DNA from 3 places in the Rhodococcus sp. NPDC055024 genome. Region 1 is predicted to be linked to each of the others. Evidence: riboswitches for the same ligand, from Rfam matches in the RefSeq annotation. Region 1 holds a riboswitch; each other region holds the start of a gene.
The links. Region 1 has a riboswitch for S-adenosylmethionine ahead of ACWF6P_RS01820 (ABC transporter substrate-binding protein). Riboswitches for the same ligand answer to the same signal wherever they lie in the genome.

Region 1 (6,339 bases):
TTCGAGACCGAACGATCTCGAAGCCGACGTGGTATCACTCGGTGGAGACGGCAGAGTCGTTGCAAGCGGCTGTTCCCGGTCCATTCCACCTGCAGAAGGGCGCACCATGAATACATCGTCCGCCGACACACGTCGGGTCGCTCTGGTCACCGGAGCCGCCTCGGGAATCGGTAGGGCCACCGTCGAACTGTTCGTCTCACGCGGGCATGCAGTTGTGGCCGTCGATGTCTCCGAACGCGGACTGGAATCTCTGAATCGACTCGACGGCGTCGTCACGGTGGTCGGTAGCGTCACCGAGGAGCAGGTCAACAAGGCGGCCGTCGATACCGCACTCGAACGTTTCGGCCGACTCGACGCTGCCGTCTTCAACGCCGGGACCGGAGGCACACCTCCGCTGGAGTCTCCCGATGCCGTCGAGAATGCCGACCGCATCATCGGCGTCAACCTTCGGGGTCCCATCCACGGACTACGGGCCGCGATTCCGGCCCTGCGCGCAAGCAAGGGTTCTGCCGTTTTCACGGCCTCCGTCGCCGGCCTGCGGGGCGATCCAGGCAACTGGGCATACAACGCCACCAAGGGCGCACTCGTGAATCTGGTGCGCGCCTTCGCAATCGACTACGCCGGCGTCGGCGTTCGGATCAACGCCCTCGCGCCCGGTCTGACCCGGACCGGTATCACCGCGAACGTTACCTCCGATCCGGCGGTGCTTTCCGCTATCGAGCGACGAATCCCTCTGGGCCGCTTCGCTGAACCTGTGGAACAGGCAGAGGCGATCTGGTTCCTCTCGTCCCCCGCGGCGAGTTACATCACCGGCACGACACTCGTCGTCGACGGGGGCCTCGATGCCAATCTCGGGATCCTTCCGCTGCCGGGCCAATCGCTCTGAACCTGGCCGTTCCGTGACGACCGAACCAGATCGACGACCAGTCGCGGGTAATTGACGGGTTCAGTGGTGGGCAAGCCAAAATTGGTGACATATCGGAGATTTGGCGCGAGCATGGAACAGCTCTCTCACTCACGCTGAGTTTAATCCGTGTTTACTCTTATGCGTCGCCTTAGAATTCCAATCGGTCATGAGAATCAGTGACAAGCTCCGGCTCGCTGGTCGGCAACCCTTCGACGCGACGGGGTGCCCCGGATGACGACCAGGCCGACGGGCACCCCCGTTCGGTCAGCGCTGGCTTTGAAAGAGCCCTTTGTAGAGAGCGAATACCTTGACTCGTGTTCATCGACGCGTTGGTGCGACCGGAGCTGTGGCGGTTACCTTCGCGATACTGTTGACCTCCTGCTCGTCCAAGGCAGACAGCACGCCGTTCGACGAGAATGCGACGCCGGTCTCAGGCGGCACGTCCACGTTCGGTCTCAACTCCGACGTCGATTGCGTCGATCCGCAACAAACCGGCAGCTCCGTGGCAGCGCTGGTCTCACGAAACGTGGTGGATTCCCTCGTCGCGCACGGCGAGAACAACGAGTTCACACCGTGGTTGGCCAGTTCCTGGACCGAATCCGAGGACGCGAAGCTGTACACCTTCACCCTGCGTGACGGCGTCACGTTCTCCGACGGAACTCCGGTCGACGCGGAGGCCGTGAAATTCAACTTCGATCGTGTTTCCAACCCGGCGACCAAGTCGGCGTACGCCAGATCGCTTCTCGGACCGCTCGATACGGTTACGGTGGTAGACGCGAATACAGTCAGCGTGGCGTTCACCGCGCCGTACCCGTCGTTCCTGCAGGGTGCTTCACTGCCGTTCCTCGGCATTCAGTCGCCGACGCATCTGCGCTCGACCGACAACGCGAACTGCACCACTCTGGTCGGGTCGGGGGCCTTCACCTTGGGCAACTACACCAAGGGCGTGGGATTCGAGTTGAATCGCCGAGACGACTACAACTGGGGCCCCGGATACGCCAAACATCAAGGTGCAGCCTATTTGGAGAAGTTAAATTTCCGCATCCTGCCCGAAAACGCCACGCGCCTCGGCTCTCTGGAGAACGGAGAGGTCGATGCCATCGCGGCCGTTCCGTCGGCGAATGCGCCGCAAGTGGACAAGGATCCGAACCTCCGTCTGATCAAGTACGAGAACCCAGGCATCAACTACAGCATCTTCCTCAACACCCAAGCCGCACCGTTCACGGATATTCGTGTGCGACAGGCTTTCCAGAGTTCGCTCAACTCCACCGACCTGGTCAAGAGCGTCTACTTCGACCAGTTGCGACCCGCCGACAACATCCTCGGACCGAAGACGCCGTACTACGACGCTACCGTCGCCGGCGACTGGGGATACGACGTCGACAAGGCGAATTCGCTTCTCGACGAAGCAGGTTGGACATCACGCGATTCCGACGGGTACCGGACCAAGGACGGTAAACGTCTGAGCATCCGATTCCCCTACGATTCGTCCAGCTACTTCGCCGAGAACGCGCCCCTGCTCGAGGCTTTCCAGGATCAGGTCAAGAAGGATGTGGGATTCGACTTGGTCATCGAGCCCGTGGACACCGGAACGCTGTCCGATCGTGCGGCGAAGGGGGACTACGAGGCGGCAGCATTGTTCTTCGTGCGACCGGAACCCGATATCCTCCGCACCGTCTTCTCCAGCGCATACGTACCGCCGAACGGTGGTGCATATGCACGCGCCGTCGACCCGGAACTCGACGCCAATCTCACCCGGGCCGCTTCCGTTCCCAACGGCCCGGAGCGCGAGGCGATCTACTCGTCGATTCAGCATCACGTCATCGACTCGGCGTACGTCGTTCCCGTCTACGTCCAGGCGTACCGCCTCGGCACGAACAACAATATTCACGGAATCTCGTTTGCCACCAACGCCTCACCGCTCTTCTACGATGCTTTCCTCACCAACTGAGCAGCGTCGACGCGCGGCAACCCTGTCGCGGCTGATCGTCGCCAAGATCGGTGCAGCGGTTCTGGTGGTGTGGGGCGCGGGCACTCTCACCTTCATCGCTCTGCACACCATCAAGGGTGATCCGGTGAACATCATTCTCGGCGGCGATTCGGTGGTCCGTCCGAGCGACCGCGAAGCAATTCGCGTCTCGTATGGACTGGACCGGCCGATCGTCGTCCAGTACCTCACCTATCTGAAGCGGGTGTTCACCGGCGACCTCGGAAACTCGTACCAGCTGCAAAGGCCGGTGACGGAGGTTCTGGGAGAACAACTCTGGCCTACCGTCGCGCTCGCCGTACCTGCCGTCGTGCTTGCAATCGTGATCGCCTCGGCGCTCGCATTACTGACTGCCGGCCGACCGCGTCTGCGGACTGTCGCGTCGGGGTTCGAGTTGTTGTCCGTGTCGGTGCCCACGTTCTGGATCGGTATTCTCCTGCTCTGGATCTTCGCTTTCGCCCTCGGCTGGTTCCCGGCCTCGAGCGCCAAGACCGACATCTCTCTCGTTCTGCCGATCATCACTCTGGCTCTGCCCATCGCCGGTTTGTTGTCGCAAGTTCTCCGGGACGGGGTGGAGGACGCACTTGCGCAGCCGTTTGTCGTGACTTCCCGCGCTCGCGGGGCCTCCCGTGCCACGGTCCTGCTCAGACACGTCTTCCGGCACGCTCTGCTGCCCGCCACCACCCTCGCCGCCTATTTCGTCGGGGCGACACTGGGTGGTGCCGTGCTGACCGAAACCGTCTTCGCACGACCAGGTCTGGGACGTGTCACACTCCAGGCGATCGGAGCGAAGGACATGCCGGTCGTGTTGGGGATCGTTGTCCTCTCTGCACTCGTGTTCATCGTGGTCAACACGCTTCTCGATCTGTTGTACGTGGTAATCGATCCGCGCCTGCGAAAGGGCTGATTCCGTGGCCACTCTCACCGCTGTACTGCGGCGTCCGTCGTTCGTCTTCCGAAACAAGCAGGGCCCGAGCCTCGGTACGACGCTCGCTCTGCTCTTTACTGCGATCGCTCTCGTGGCGGTCGCGGCACCGTCACTGCTCACCGGTGTCGATCCGAACGCCACCAACCCGGCCGCGCCCTTTGCCGGACCGGGATCGGCGCACTGGTTCGGTACCGACAACCTGGGCCGCGACATCTTCTCCCGAGTCGTGCACGGCGCCCGGTTCTCGTTGCTCATCGGACTGGGTGCCACCGCTGTCGCGGTGCTACTCGGCACTCTCGTCGGAATATCGGCGGTGCTCGGACCACGCTGGGTGCGAGCAGGTCTGCTACGAATGGTGGACATCACGATGGCATTTCCCGATCTGCTCCTGACCCTGCTCGTCATCGCCGTCCTCGGGCCGGGCCCGCGCAACACACTGATCGCGGTTGCACTGGGCATGGTGCCGCGTTTCGCGAGAGTTATTCGTGCTCAGACACTTCCGATCGCCGCTTCGGGATACGTGGAATCGGCCGTAGCGCTGGGCACCCCCCGTCGCCGGATCGTCGGCCTGCACATTCTGCCCAACGCACTGCTTCCCCTCGTCGCAGTTGCCACCATCAGCGTCGGAACGGCCATCATCTCGGTCGCGTCGCTCAGCTTCCTCGGTCTGGGAGTCAGACCGCCCGACGCCGAGTGGGGTGTCATGCTCGCCCAGGGACGAGAGTTCTTACGGCTGGCCTGGTGGGCATCCCTGTTTCCCGGTCTCGCGGTCGTGCTGACCGTGGTCTCCATAACAACTCTGGGTCGTCACGCGCAGCGCCGCCTGGCCGAACGAGGACTCGCGTGAACGACATAGTCTCCGTCACCAATCTGCAGGTGACCTTTCCTGCGAGGCGCGACCACCCCGCGGTGACCGCAGTTGCCGGCATCGACTTCCATCTCGCGGCCGGTGAATGCCTGGCGCTCGTCGGCGAATCCGGCTCCGGAAAATCCGTCACCGGACGCTCTCTGTTGGGTCTGGTCGGCGGCGACGCCCAGGTCAGCGCCGACAACTTCGTGATCGACGGCGACGACGTCTCCCGGTACGGAGACAAACAGTTCAAAGCGTTGCGTGGCAGAAAGATCGGTCTCGTCCTGCAAGATGCATTGGTTTCACTCGACCCACTTCGCACCGTCGGCCGCGAGGTGATCGAACCCATGTCGATCCACCGCACCCACCCCCGGCACGAACGTGTCGATGCCGCAGTGGAACTGCTGTCCGGGGTCGGCATTCCCGATGCTGCTTCTCGCATGGCGTCGTCCCCACACGAACTGTCCGGGGGACTCAGGCAGCGCGCACTCATCGCATCGGCGCTGGCCGCGAGGCCGAAGGTTCTGATTGCCGACGAGCCGACGACAGCCCTCGACGTCACAGTTCAGGCGCGCATCCTCACACTTCTGGACCGACTGCGACAAGAAGGTACGGCACTACTGCTCATCAGCCACGACCTCGCCGTGGTGGCGGCACTGGCTGATCGGATTGCCGTCATGCAACACGGGCGCATCGTCGAGCAGGGGCCGTCGCGACAGATCCTGACGGCACCTGTGCACCCCTACACTCGGACCTTGCTCGCGGCCAGTCCCAGCTCTCACACCCGTGGTCGACGCCTCACCGGCAACGGGGCGTTCACACGCGAAGATCTCTCTGCCGAACCGGTGCTGAGCGTCTCGGGAGTGAGCAAGATCTTTCACGGTCGCCGCGGTGAGACCAGGACAGCGGTCGACGACGTGTCTTTGACGTTACGGCGCGGCGAGGTCGTCGGCATTGTCGGCGAATCCGGATCTGGCAAGACCACCGTCTCCCGAATCGCGCTAGGGCTTCTCGTTCCGGATTCCGGAAACGTCACCTTGGATGGAACGCTCTGGAACTCCTCGTCCGGTGCTGTCCGAGAGAAAGATCGTCGTCCGCACCGCCGCCGGATTCAACCCATCTCGCAGGATCCCCTCGGCTCGTTCGATCCACGGTTCGACGTGGCGCGCCTGATCTCTCGTGCGTTGACCGAGTCCGGTGTCGACGGCGATCACCGGGGCCGGACGGTCGAATTACTCGAGCAGGTCGGCTTGGAGACCGCACATCTGAGCCGGTATCCGCGCCAACTCTCGGGCGGTCAACGTCAACGCGTTGCCATCGCACGGGCACTCGCCACCGATCCGGAGATCCTGATCTGCGACGAACCCGTCTCTGCCCTCGATGTCTCGATCCAGGCGCAAGTTCTCGACCTACTCCTGGAACTGCGCTCCACTCGAAAGCTCGCGCTGTTGTTCATCTCCCACGATCTCGGCGTCATCAGCCATATCAGCGACCACGTTCATGTCATGAAGGACGGTCGAATAGTCGAAAGCGGATCGGCGGAAGACATCTTCGCCCGACCCACCCACCCGTACACCCGAGAACTTCTCGATTCCATCCCCAGCCTGGAAGCGGTAGCACGATGACAGAGACCGTCACCGAACAAGCACTTTCCATTCAGCCGATCG
Region 2 (6,339 bases), on a different contig from region 1:
CATCTGGGGTGTGCCAGGAGGCCCGGAGTGGGAGGCGCACGATTCGTTGATCAACGCAGAGAAGTTGCGCGGCAAGGAAATCTACGTGTCGACGGCGAACGGTCGTCCCGGATCCGACGAGACGCTGCAGACTCCTGAACTGCTCGAGCGACTGGTGATCGGCGGCGGCATCGAGGTTGCCGCCCACGCCTGCACCAAGATGTTCGACGCGCGGTTGCAGGAGTTGAAGATTCCGGCACAGGTGGATTACGAGCCGAACGGTACGCATGCGTGGGCGTATTGGCGTGAGCGACTGCCGAAGGCGTGGCCGACTCTGTCCCGGGCATTGGGCGTCTGACGGTTCGACAACAGTGCTCGGGTTGTGGATGCACCACAACCCGAGCGTTGGATCACTCGCAGGCGATGCCGTCGTTGTCCCGGTCGAGATGCGGGGCGTACCCGTTCTGGCCCCGGTACAACGGAGCTGCGCCGGCGTTACGAACGGCCGTGCAGTTCTGGTAGTACCGCGCCGGTGCGGGAGTGTTCTGCGGCGCCGGCTGGTTCTGGGGCGCTTGCGGAGCGGGTGGCGCCGGCGGTGCGAAGACCGGGGGAAGGAACGGCTGGACTGCGTCTGCAGAGCCAGTCGGAATCATGCGTGCGATCTCGATGGGTAGGAAATCGAAAACCGTGGATGCCTGAGCGGCGGGCGCGGCAACCAGAGTGATTGCGGCGCAACCTGCGACGCTGAATGCCAGACGGCGGAGCTTCATGTGACCTCGTGTTCAACTGGGCAGCCCTTCCACTTCGGAGGGCTGTGCCGGCTGAGCATACTGGTCATAACGACCAAATGGTTTATTTCGGCAAGGGTGAAAACTGGGGTGAAAAGTAGCGTCCCCGCACCGTATTGCTCAGGTGCGGGGACGCTGCTGTTTTCAGCGAGGGGTTACGCGTCGACTAGTTCCTCGGCGAAGGGATCGCCGTTGCGGGGAGCGTCGAAACGCTCCTTGTCGAGGATGCCCTCACGCTTTGCAACGATGACCGGAACCAGAGCCTGGCCGGTGACGTTGACTGCGGTACGACCCATGTCGACGATCGGTTCGACGGCGAGGAGCAGGCCGACGCCAGCCAGCGGAAGACCCAGGGTGGAGAGCGTGAGTGTGAGCATGACTGTCGCACCGGTTGTTCCGGCCGTTGCTGCCGAGCCGATGACCGAAACGACGACGATCAGCAGGTAGTCGGTGAACGTCAGCGGAACGTCGTAGAAGCCGGCGACGAAGATTGCTGCGATTGCGGGATAGATTGCAGCGCAACCGTCCATCTTCGTGGTGGCACCGAGCGGAACGGCGAACGAGGCGTACTCACGCGGAACACCGAGGTTGCGTTCTGTCACGCGTTCGGTCAGAGGCAGGGTGCCGATCGACGAGCGCGAGACGAAACCGAGCTGAGTCGCAGGCCAGACGCCGGAGAAGAAGCTTCGGACCGAGAGGCCGTGCGCGGCAATCAGGATGGGGTAGACCACGAAGAACACGATCGCCAGACCGATGTAGATGGCGGCGGTGAAGACGCCCAGCGAGCCGATCGCATCCCAGCCGTAGGTGGCGACAGCGTTGGCAATCAGCGCGGCGGTGCCGATCGGGGCGAGGCGGATGATCCACCACAGGACCTTCTGAACGATCGCGAGAAGCGATGCGTTGAACTCGAGGAACGGCGCAGCCTTCGGTCCGATCTTGAGCGCAGCAATGCCGATTGCGCCGGCGATGACGAGCAGCTGCAGGACGTTGAAGCTCAGCGACGTGGTCGCTACACCTTCGGTAACGGAAGTCTTTGCGCCCAGCCCGAGGAAGTTGCTCGGAACCAGTCCGGTGATGAACGCCCACCACGAGCCGGAGCTCTTGGGTTCCTTCGCTGCTTCGGCGGCGACGTCGGTCCGTGAACCGGGATCGGTGATCAGGCCGACGATGATGCCGATGATCACAGCGATGAACGCGGTGATGGCGAACCAGAGCAAGGTCTGCACGGCCAGGCGAGCTGCATTGGCGACCTGTCGCAGGTTGGCGATGGAACTGACGATGGCCGTGAACACCAGCGGGATCACGGCAACGGTGAGCAGCTTGACGTAACTCGAACCGATGGTCTGCACGGTGCCGACCAACCAGTTGACGTTGCCGTCGGCCGCATCAGGCATTGCCCGGGCGACGAGACCGATGATGACACCGAGTACGAGGCCGGCGACGATCTGCGGTCCGAATGCCGTCGCCCAGGACGGAAAACGGGACGTGGACTTTTCCGGCACGCCGGTGGAGGTGGAGCTGGGCATGACTATGCCTTTCGAAAATCAAGGGAGCGAAACGCAGCGCGGCACCAGAGGCCGGGCAGATTCGAAGAAATGTTTCCTGGTACGCGTCAGGTCAGAGCGAGCGCGTACACATTGCGCTCGCCTGCAGGCGAAGGTCGACGTAACGCCGAGTGGTCAGGAACAACACTGTCCACACACTACTCGCAGCTTCAACTACTCGATCCCGAGGGTCGCCGCGGGAGTTCGCTTCGTGTTCGTCGGGTGTGCCCCGATCAGTCACTGTTGGTCGGTTGACTAGTGTCGACGATCAGTAGGTGCCGCACCGGCGCCTACGCGTCGGCAAGCGGAAGCGAGAGACCGATGAGCGTTCGGAATGCCGAGTACCCGCGTCCGAAGCATTTTCTGGTGCACCTCAGTGACACACATCTGGTGGCGCAGGGACAGCTGTACGACGCCGTGGATGCGTCGACGAGGTTGCGGGAAGTGCTCCGCGGGATCGTGGCCTCGGGCGCACGCCCGGATGCACTGATATTCACCGGCGACCTGACCGACCAGGGGCACCCCGACGCATACGCGGAATTGAAAGCCATCGTGGAACCCGTGGCGGCCGAGATCGATGCGCAGGTCGTCTGGGCGATGGGCAACCACGACGACCGCCCTACGTTCAGATCTCTGCTGTTGGGCGAAGACGCCACCGATCATCCCGTCGACAACGTCTACGACCTTGACGGACTGCGGGTGATCACCCTGGATTCGTCGGTTCCCGGGCATCACTACGGTGAGATAACGGATGGCCAATTGGATTGGCTACGCGCAGAATTGGCGGTGCCGGCGCCCGACGGAACAATTCTGGCGCTGCATCATCCGCCTGTTCCGTGCATTCAGGATCTCGCGGTTCTGGTGGAGTTGCGCGATCAGTCCCGGTTGGCGGACGTCTTGCGTGGCAGCGACGTCCGGGCGATTCTTGCCGGGCACCTGCACTATTCGACGACGGCGACGTTCGCCGGCATTCCGGTTTCCGTGGCGTCGTCGACGTGTTACACCCAGGACTTGAACGTGGAAGTCGGTGGTCAGCGTGGTCGTGACGGGGCTCAGGGGTGCAATCTGGTGCACGTGTACGACGAGACAATTGTTCATTCGGTCGTTCCACTCGGTGCGCACGTGACGGTCGGTGAGCCCGTCGACGCGGCCGAGGGTGCCCGGAGGCTCAGTGCTGCCGGCATTCGAATCCTCGAGAGCGAAAAGGCGGCACGCTCGATCATCTGAGGTCGCAGGCGGTTTCCGGCACCCACGCGCAGTTCTGGGTGATTGCCGGGCGGTCGCGTACTCACTACCGTCGAGGTAGGTGCAGAGCTCCAGCAACAAGGACCGGCTAGCTGGACGGCAACCCTTCATGCCGATGGGGTGCCCCGGAATCACACCTGGCGATACGCGCGGTGCGTGTCGCAAGCGGCAGTCGCCACGAGAACCGTCAGTCGAGTGCTGACGGTTTCTGCGGTCGGCACTGTGCGCTCCCGAGTAGTTCTCGAACAGGAGTATGCGCCGATGACCTCCACCCCTTCTTCTCATCTTGCTCCGTTGCATCTCGCCGTAGCGCTGGACGGTGCCGGTTGGCACCCAGCGGCCTGGCGAGAGCCGCACTCGCGCCCGAGTGAGCTGTTCAGCGCGTCGTATTGGACTGACGTGGTGACGACCGCCGAGCGTGGTCTGCTCGATTTCGTCACCATCGAGGACAGTCTCTCGGTGCCAGCCAACCCACTCGAGCCTGTCGACGACGCGGTTGACCGGGTGCGCGCTCGGCTCGACGCACATCTCGTGGCCGCCCGACTGGCACCGATCACGAGCAACATCGGGTTGATCCCGACCATCACCACCATTCACACCGAACCGTTCCACGTGTCCAAAGCCGTTGCCACGCTGGACTACACCTCGCGCGGTCGCGCCGGATGGCAGGTGAAGGTGTCGGCCTCGGAATCCGAGGCGGCACAGTTCGGGCGACGCGATATCCCAGCGCTCACCGATGCCGAGCGTCAGTCGATCGTTTCAGGTGTCCTCCCGGACTTCGTACGTGATCTGTTCGACGAAGCTGCGGAGGCCGCTGACGTCATCCGGCGACTCTGGGACAGCTGGGAGGACGACGCCGAGATCCGCGACGTGGAGCAGCGCCGATTCATCGACCGAGACAAGTTGCACTACATCGACTTCGAGGGAAAGTATTTGTCGGTCCGTGGACCGTCGGTGACTCCGCGCCCGCCGCAGGGGCATCCAGTCGTGACCGCATTGGCGCATCAGCGCGTGGCGTACGAACTGGCAGCGCGCACGGCTGACCTGGTGTTCGTGACGCCATTCGACGACGGGCAGGTTACGGCAATCCTGGGTGAGGTGCGAGCAGCCGAAGAACACGTGCAGCGCGCCGGCGAACCACTTCGGGTCTTCACCGACATCGTCGTCTTCTTCGATACGCCGGAAGAAACCGGAAAGCAACGGCTCGCTCGACTCGACGCGCAGGTTGGTACCGAATACCGTTCGGACGCGCTGACCTTCACCGGTACCGCGGCCGAGTTGACAGATCTTCTGCTCCGGTGGCAACAGTTGGGAATCGACGGCTTCCGGTTGCGACCGGGCGTCGTCGTGGACGACCTCGACGCGATCGCCGGCGAGCTGGTTCCGGAATTGCAGCGGCGCAGCGTATTCCGCACCGAATACCCACAGACGAATCTTCGCGGACTGCTTGGTCTGTCCATCGACGTTCCCAACCGCTACGCCGCCGGCACTCCGGCCGCCTGACAGACGAGGAATACACTTTCATGAGTTCTCAGCAGCGTAAGCAGGTCATCCTGGGTGCCTACCTCGGCGGCGTCAACCATCACACTGCATGGTGGGATCCGCAGGCGGGCAGTCAGATCGAGTTCGAATCCTTCGAGCACACCGCTCGAACCGCCGAGCGTGGGAAGTTCGACTTCTTCTTCCTCGCCGAAGGTCTTGCTCTTCGTGAACGTGCAGGACAGATATTCGATCAGGACATCATCGGCAGGCCGGACACCTTCACCGTGCTTGCATCGTTGGCGGCAGTAACCGAACACCTCGGTTTGGCCGGCACCATCAACGCCACGTTCAACGAGCCGTACGAACTGGCCCGCCAATTTGCGACGCTCGATCAGTTGTCCGGAGGTCGTGCCGCCTGGAACGTCGTCACCTCGTTCGACGCATTCACCGGCCAGAACTTTCGTCGCGGTGGATACCTGGATCGTGCGCAACGATACGAGCGTGCGGAGGAGACGGTAGCGCTGGTGCGTGAGCTGTGGGATTCGTGGCGCAACGACGACATCGTTGCTGACAAGGCATCGGGACGCTTTCTCTCGCGACCAGATGCCGGTGAATTCGCTTTCCACGGATCACATTTCGATGTGAACGGCCGATTCACAGTTCCGCGCAGTCCACAAGGGCGCCCGGTTATTCTGCAGGCCGGGGTGTCGCCGCAGGGGCGCGATTTTGCTGCCGGCAATGCCGACGCGATCTTCTCACCGTATGGTCAATTGCCCGAGGCGGCCGATTTCTATCGCGATATCAAAGCACGTGCCGTCGCGGCCGGACGCGACCCGGGTGACATCAAGATCCTGCCGTCGGCGAGTTTTGTTCTCGGCACCTCGGAGGCAGATGCGATCGAGAAGTACCGAGAGATTCGCGACCAGCAGGTCACCGGCCAGACCGCTTTGGTTCTGCTCGAACAGATCTGGAATCTCGATCTGTCGAAGTACGACCCCGAAGGGCCCCTACCCGATATCGCACCGGACCCCGAAGCTCCGCCGATCATCCAGGGGCGCGCCTTCATTCACCAGGATCGTTTCGCGACCGTGGCAAAACTGCGCGCGGTCGCGGAAAGCAAGAAGTTGAATCTGCGCGAGGTTGTGATCGACCAGTTCGAGCGTGGACCGATTGTGGGTACGCCGCAGCAGGTTGCCGAGAAAATCGATTCGTTTGTCGGCAACGACGGTTCGGACGGATTCATCCTCGGCTCGCACCTCGTACCGACGGGACTCGACGAGTTCGTCGACGACGTGGTG
Region 3 (6,339 bases), on a different contig from region 1:
ACCAAAGCGTTTCTCTCCCGCGTCCTCTGACGCGACCCAGACTCATTCCCGGAAGGAAAAATTGATGTTCTCCCCATCCCGTCGCGCGACTTTTCTGATCTCGGCTCTTGCCACCGTCGGACTGCTCAGCGCTGCGTGCAGCAGTGCTGACGCCGAGTCCGACGGCGCCCAGGTCACCGCGGCCGCGGGTTACAACCTCACCGCCGACCAGAATCGCATCACCACCGACAAGGTGGATGCCATCGCCGCCGAGGTTCCTCAGGACATTCGTGATCGCGGCACGCTGCGAGTCACCGGTAGCGCGGGTTCCGCTCCGCCGCTTCGCTTCTACGCCGACGACGACACCACCCTCATCGGCTCCGAGACCGACTTCGCCTACCTGATCGGTGACGTTCTCGGTTTGAAGGTCGATCTGCAGACAGCGGACTGGGCACAGAACTTCGTCCGCATCGACTCCGGGGAAGCCGACGCTTTCCTCTCCAACGTGACTGTCACAGAGGAGCGTAAGGAGAAGTACGACTTCGCCACCTACCGACTCGACACCCTCGCCTTCGAAGCGAAGAAGGGCGCCGGGATCTCCATCAAGGAACCCAAGGACGTCGCCGGCAAGAAGATCGCCGTCTCCTCTGGTACCAATCAGGAAGCGCTGCTGGTCAAGTGGAGTGAGCAGAACGTCGCGGCCGGCCTGGCGCCCACCGACATCTCCTACTACCAGAACACCACCGACTACTACCTCCCCTTGCAGTCCGGCCGAATCGACGCCTACTTCGGCCCGAACCCGTCGTCGCAGTTCCACGCCAAGCAGTCGGGTGAAACCGAGGTTGTCGGTGAGTTCTCCGGTGCCGGCGACACTTTGCAAGGACAGATCGCGGTGCTGGTGAAGAAGGACAACGGGTTGATCAAGGCCGTCAACGACGCGATCAACCACACGATCGAGAACGGTACGTACCAGCAGATCCTCGAGCGTTGGAACATCACCAGCGAAGCCGTCGACAAGTCTCTGATCAACCCGCCCGGCCTTCCCAAGACCAAGTGAGCTCTCGTCCATGAGTGAGATTCTCGATGTGATCGTCATCGGCGGAGGACTCGTCGGGTCCTCCGCCGCATGGCGGCTCGCGGCGCGCGGACACAGCGTCGTACAGCTGGAACAGTTCGGGCCGGGGCACAAGCACGGTGCATCGCACGGTACTTCGCGCATCTACCGTCAGGCCTACGACAATCACCTGTACACAGGATTGGCGGCCGACGCGCTGCCACTGTGGCGGGAGTTGGAGTCCACCACGGACATCGGGTTCCTGGAACTGACCGGTGCCGTCGATCACGGTCTGCCGCAGGCAGTGCAGTCCAAGGCGCAGATATTGGTCGAGGCCGGCATCAAGGGTGAGGTCCTCACTCCTGCCGAGGCGTCCGCCCGCTGGCCGGGGTTGCGATTCGACACCACCGTGCTCCATCACCCCGATGCAGGCCGGTTGCACGCGGACCGCGCCGTGACCGCGCTGAAAGCGGGAGCGGTGTTCGCCGGTGCCGAGGTCCGTCACGACGTTCGGGTACTGGCACTCGCGCGAGCGTCGTACGGCGTGGACGTGGTGACGGACGGCGGAACGCTCGCGGCTCGTCAGGTCGTGATCGCGGCTGGGGCGTGGACTGCGGACCTGATCGCAGACAGCGGACTCGGTTCCGAGATCGTGCTCCCGACGCTGCGCACGACGCAGGAACAACCGGCCCACTTTGCACCGCTGGACCCGGGAGTCGAGTGGCCGAGTTTCGTTCACCACACGGGTGCGCAGTTGGAGACCGCGGGGATCTACGGACTCGGTTCCGAGGACGGCATCAAGATCGGCGAACACGCGACCGGGCCGGTCGTGACTCCACAGACCCGCGACTACACCCCTGATGTCGACGGAGAGCAACGATTGGTCGAGTACGCCGAGTCGTGGTTGCCCGGCGTTGATTCCACCCACGTCGAGTCGATCACGTGCCTGTACACGAGCACGCCGGACAGTAACTTCGTCATCGACCGAGTCGGCGCCGTCACGGTCGCGGCGGGATTCTCGGGTCATGGATTCAAATTCGGTCCGGCCCTGGGTGACCTTGTATCGAACCTCGTCGAGGGAACCGCGCTCGCTCCGGAAGTTTTTCGGCTGGGGGAGCGTTGACCAGATTCATGGAGGAAAGTGTTGTGGCACTGGAGCTCGGGACCCGGCAGGTCGAGGGCATCGGCGCGGTAGAGGTCTACTCGGTATCGCAGGACGATCCCTTGGCGGCTCCACTGATCGCGGAGTTGGCGCTCGAATACAGCTCGCGATACGGCGGAACTCGCGAAGCGATGCTCGCGGATCTCACCACGTACCCGGCAGAAGAATTTGCGTACCCGCAGGGGGCGCTCCTGGTGCTCACCCACGAGGATGTGCCTATTGGCGGTGGTGCATTTCGCCAATTTGATTCCACCACTGCCGAATTGAAGAGAATCTGGACATCGGTCGACTATCGGAAGCGTGGTCTCGGCAAGGTCGTCGTTCGCGAGTTGGAACGAGAGATCGAGCTTCGCGGATACCACAGGGTGTTCCTGACGACGGGCCCTCGGCAACCGGAGGCTGTCGCGCTGTACCTGTCCAGTGGATACACACCGCTCTACGACGCTTCACTCTCGCCCGAAGAAGTGGGCGTCCACCCGTTCGAGAAACAACTTCGGGTGCTCGAAAATGTGACCCGAGCAGCAATTCCTACCGACCGGGTTGACAACACCCGGGTTTAACCTCGTACACTTGCGAACGACCATCCAGAGCGACCGAGAGACCTGGCTCATTGAAGTCGCAGCAACCCCCCGAGTGATCGGGTGCGGGTGCTACCGCCAGGACCGATGGAGGAACACGAAATGAAGGCAGTCGAAGGCGGCTTCGATACCGCCTGGTCGCGTCGTCACGTAGACCTGTGCCGCACCGCGGGATCTTTCTGTACCAACTGACCTCGGTCAGTCATTCACACTCAGGCGAGTCGTCGACAAGTCTGTTTTCTCTTCTCTGCACAAGTGATTCGCGCTCGATCGCCTTCTTGGAGCTTCTTGCTCCACGGCGACGGGTGCGCTCTTCGGCATGCCTCTTTAGGAGTTCTTGGTGTCTTCGCCCTCATTCGGTGCCCGCAAACGCGCGACCGTCATTGCCGGTATCGGTGCTGTCTCGGTTCTCGGGACCGTCCTCGCCGGCTGCAGCAGCGACGGAAGCGGCAGCGGTGCCGACGCGGGTCCCGCGCAGTCCGGCGGAACCCTTCGTTACGGCCTCTCACAGGCGCCGACGTGCGCCGATCCGGCCCAGGCCGGCAGCAACCAGACCGTGTATGTCACTCGTACCGTGGTGGATTCGCTGACCGATCAAAATCCCGACACCGGAGAGATCACCCCGTGGCTCGCCAAGAGTTGGGAGATCAGCCCGGACGCCGCGAGCTTCACGTTTGTCCTTCGCGACGATGCCACTTTCAGTGACGGAACACCGGTAACGGCGGATTCGGTGAAGAAGACCTTCGACTCGGTCAAGAACCTCGGACCGAACGCATCGTTGGCGAAGAGCTACCTGTCCTCGTACACGGGCACCGACGTCGTTGACGCACACACGGCGAAGATCAATTTCTCCGGACCCAATGTTCAGTTCCTGCAGGCAACTTCGACGCCGCAGCTCGGAATCCTCGCCGAATCCACCACCGCCCTGGCCTCCGAGCAGCGCTGCCCCGGTGCAGCGGTGATCGCCTCCGGCCCGTTCGTCTACACCGACTGGCAGCAGGACAAGAGCGTCAAGATCGCCAAGCGTGCGGGATACAACTGGGCGTCGGACGCGGTCGCACACCAGGGCGAGGCCTACCTCGACGGCGTCGACTTCACCGTGGTCCCCGAATCCGGTGTGCGCGCGGGCAGCGTGGCTTCCGGCCAGCTCGATGCTGTCAGCGACGCGCTCCCGCAGGACGCGCCGCAGATCGAGGGCGCCGGTGGACGCATCCTCACCCGCCCCAACCCCGGCGTGAGCTTCTTCTTCCAGCCCAACGTCAGTCGTGGAGTTCTCGCTGATCAGGCTGTGCGCCAGGCCATCATTCCGGCGATCAACCGGCAAGAGCTCGTCGACACCGTTCTAGATCCGTCGTTCTTCCCGGCAACGAGCCCGTTGGCTCACACCACTCCGCTCTACACCGACGAATCCGGTGTCGTGACGTACGACGCCGACAAGTCGGCAAAGCTTCTCGACGCAGCCGGTTGGAAGGCCGGAAGCGACGGTATCCGCGAGAAGGACGGGCAGAAGCTCACGTTCAGCGTCACGTTCAGCCCGGTGTTCTCGGGTAATCAGGCCATTCTCGAGCTCGTGCAGCAGCAGCTCAAGAAGGTCGGCGTCGACCTGCAGCTCAATCTGGTCTCGAACGGTGAATGGACCGAGAAGGGGGTGTCGGGTGATTACGATTCGCTGTACTACAACAGCACTCGGGCCGACGCCGACATCCTCCGGGCGTCGTTCAGCACCGAGGGCCGCAACCTCAACCGTCGCGGCGCAGACCCGGAGCTCGACAAGGTTCTCACCGACCAGCTCGCAGCCACGGACAACGGTCAGCGCGGCGAACTGGTCTCCACCGCTCAGGAATTGATCCTCGACCGTGGGCTCTCCATCCCCACCATCGAGCTCTCGCAGGCCATCGGCGCCGGATCGAGTGTTCAGGATCTGAACTTCGAAGCCTCGTCACGCCTGCAGTTCTACGACGCATGGTTGTCGGGTAAGTAATCATGACTCGATACGTACTCACCCGACTGGGCCAGGCCGCGGTTGTCCTGTGGGCGGCCTTCACCATCTCGTTCGTGATTCTGTTCCTCCTGCCGAGCGATCCGGTCAGTATGGCTGCGGACTCGTCCGGGCAGGGTGTTGCAGTGGATCAGGCTGCGCTCGATCAGCTTCGAGCACGATACGGCTTGGACCAGTCGGTGTGGGTGCAGTACTGGACATCGCTGACAAACGCACTTCGCGGTGATTTCGGTACGTCGATCTCCACCGGTCAGTCGGTCACGGATGCCATCTCCTCGGCATTGCCGAGCACCCTGGTGCTGGCAACCACGGCGTTGGTTCTCGCCGTGCTGTTCGGACTGGCGATCGCGTTCTTCGCTACCTATACCCGCAAGCGGTGGCTGGCGAACCTGTTGTTCTCGTTGCCGCCTTTGGGTGTGGCAGTGCCCACCTTCTGGGTGGGTCTGATCCTCCTGCAGCTCTTCTCGTTCCGTTTGCACATCTTCCCGGCATTCGGGGACAAGGGATTCGCAACAGTGATTCTTCCGGCGATCACCCTGGCGATTCCGACCGGCGCCGTTATCGCGCAGGTCCTCACGACCAGCCTGCAGTCGACGCTGCGTTCGCCGCACGTGGAGACCGCCTATGCCAAGGGCGCCAGCCGTTGGCGCGTGCAGACCCGTCACGCGTTGCGACTGGCGAGCATTCCGGCATTCACCATCGCCGGTGTTCTGGTCGGAACTTTGCTGGCTGGTTCGGTGGTCGTGGAGACGGTGTTCTCCCGCGCGGGTGTCGGCCGTCTGACCCAGACGTCGGTGATGGCGCAGGACATCCCCGTGGTGCAGGGAGTCGTTGTGTTCGCCTCCCTGGTCTTCGTGCTCGTCAACCTCGCGGTCGACCTCTTCTACCCCCTGATCGATCCGCGAATCATTCAGGCGAAGAAGACACGCGCCGACAACTCGAATACCGAAAGCTCGACCGATCTGGAGCCGGCCCATGTCTGACACATTGATCGAACCCTTACTCCTCGATCCACGCGTCGAGGCCAAGGCACCAGTCGTTTCGCGCCGAAGGTCGACTGCCATCGGTTTGATCCGTAAGCCCGGTCTGGTCATTCCGGTGCTGATCGTGCTGCTTGCCATCGGCTTTGCCGTCGCGCCCGGGTTCTTCGCCAGCGGTGATCCGTTGTCCGGCGTCCCGGCGGACAAACTGCAGGGCCCGAGCTTGGCTCACTGGTTCGGAACCGACAACCTCGGACGTGACCTGTACACACGCTTCGTGCATGGCGCTGCACTGTCCTTGACTGCGACTTTGGTGGCGGTGGGAATCGCGTTGGTAGCAGGATCGATCATCGGTCTGCTCGCGGGCTTTGTCGGCGGCGTCGTCGACGCCGTTCTGATGCGCATCGTCGACGTCCTGCTGTCCATTCCGGCGCTGCTGCTCTCGTTGGCGTTGGTGACCGCACTCGGGTTCGGCACCATCAACGTCGCCATCGCGGTCGGTGTCAGCATGGTCGCCAACTTTGCGCGAGTGATGCGTGCCGAAGTGATGCGGGTGCGCGGCGCGCAGTACGTCGAGGCCGCGTTCA

Region 2: it holds a riboswitch for S-adenosylmethionine, as region 1 does, so the genes downstream of both, ACWF6P_RS30205 (LLM class flavin-dependent oxidoreductase) here and ACWF6P_RS01820 (ABC transporter substrate-binding protein) in region 1, are expected to answer to the same signal.
Region 3: it holds a riboswitch for S-adenosylmethionine, as region 1 does, so the genes downstream of both, ACWF6P_RS10960 (putative leader peptide) here and ACWF6P_RS01820 (ABC transporter substrate-binding protein) in region 1, are expected to answer to the same signal.

Annotation. Positions count from the first base shown of each region.
Region 1 covers NZ_JBSGVT010000001.1:392,809-399,147, reverse strand. Annotated here, with positions in the region: gene ACWF6P_RS01830 (hypothetical protein) at 1-110, shown strand, start outside; gene ACWF6P_RS01825 (SDR family NAD(P)-dependent oxidoreductase) at 107-886, shown strand; SAM riboswitch class IV at 1,070-1,183, shown strand; gene ACWF6P_RS01820 (ABC transporter substrate-binding protein) at 1,254-2,858, shown strand; gene ACWF6P_RS01815 (ABC transporter permease) at 2,839-3,801, shown strand; gene ACWF6P_RS01810 (ABC transporter permease) at 3,806-4,669, shown strand; gene ACWF6P_RS01805 (dipeptide ABC transporter ATP-binding protein) at 4,666-6,297, shown strand; gene ACWF6P_RS01800 (hypothetical protein) at 6,294-6,339, shown strand, end outside.
Region 2 covers NZ_JBSGVT010000024.1:6,696-13,034, forward strand. Annotated here, with positions in the region: gene ACWF6P_RS30185 (alpha/beta hydrolase) at 1-337, shown strand, start outside; gene ACWF6P_RS30190 (excalibur calcium-binding domain-containing protein) at 390-749, opposite strand; gene ACWF6P_RS30195 (dicarboxylate/amino acid:cation symporter) at 923-2,296, opposite strand; gene ACWF6P_RS30200 (phosphodiesterase) at 2,636-3,541, shown strand; SAM riboswitch class IV at 3,620-3,733, shown strand; gene ACWF6P_RS30205 (LLM class flavin-dependent oxidoreductase) at 3,716-5,062, shown strand; gene ACWF6P_RS30210 (NtaA/DmoA family FMN-dependent monooxygenase) at 5,083-6,339, shown strand, end outside.
Region 3 covers NZ_JBSGVT010000004.1:41,548-47,886, forward strand. Annotated here, with positions in the region: gene ACWF6P_RS10940 (amino acid ABC transporter ATP-binding protein) at 1-30, shown strand, start outside; gene ACWF6P_RS10945 (ABC transporter substrate-binding protein) at 65-1,036, shown strand; gene ACWF6P_RS10950 (FAD-dependent oxidoreductase) at 1,047-2,156, shown strand; gene ACWF6P_RS10955 (GNAT family N-acetyltransferase) at 2,165-2,755, shown strand; SAM riboswitch class I at 2,773-2,867, shown strand; gene ACWF6P_RS10960 (putative leader peptide) at 2,876-2,965, shown strand; gene ACWF6P_RS10965 (ABC transporter substrate-binding protein) at 3,114-4,754, shown strand; gene ACWF6P_RS10970 (ABC transporter permease) at 4,757-5,755, shown strand; gene ACWF6P_RS10975 (ABC transporter permease) at 5,748-6,339, shown strand, end outside.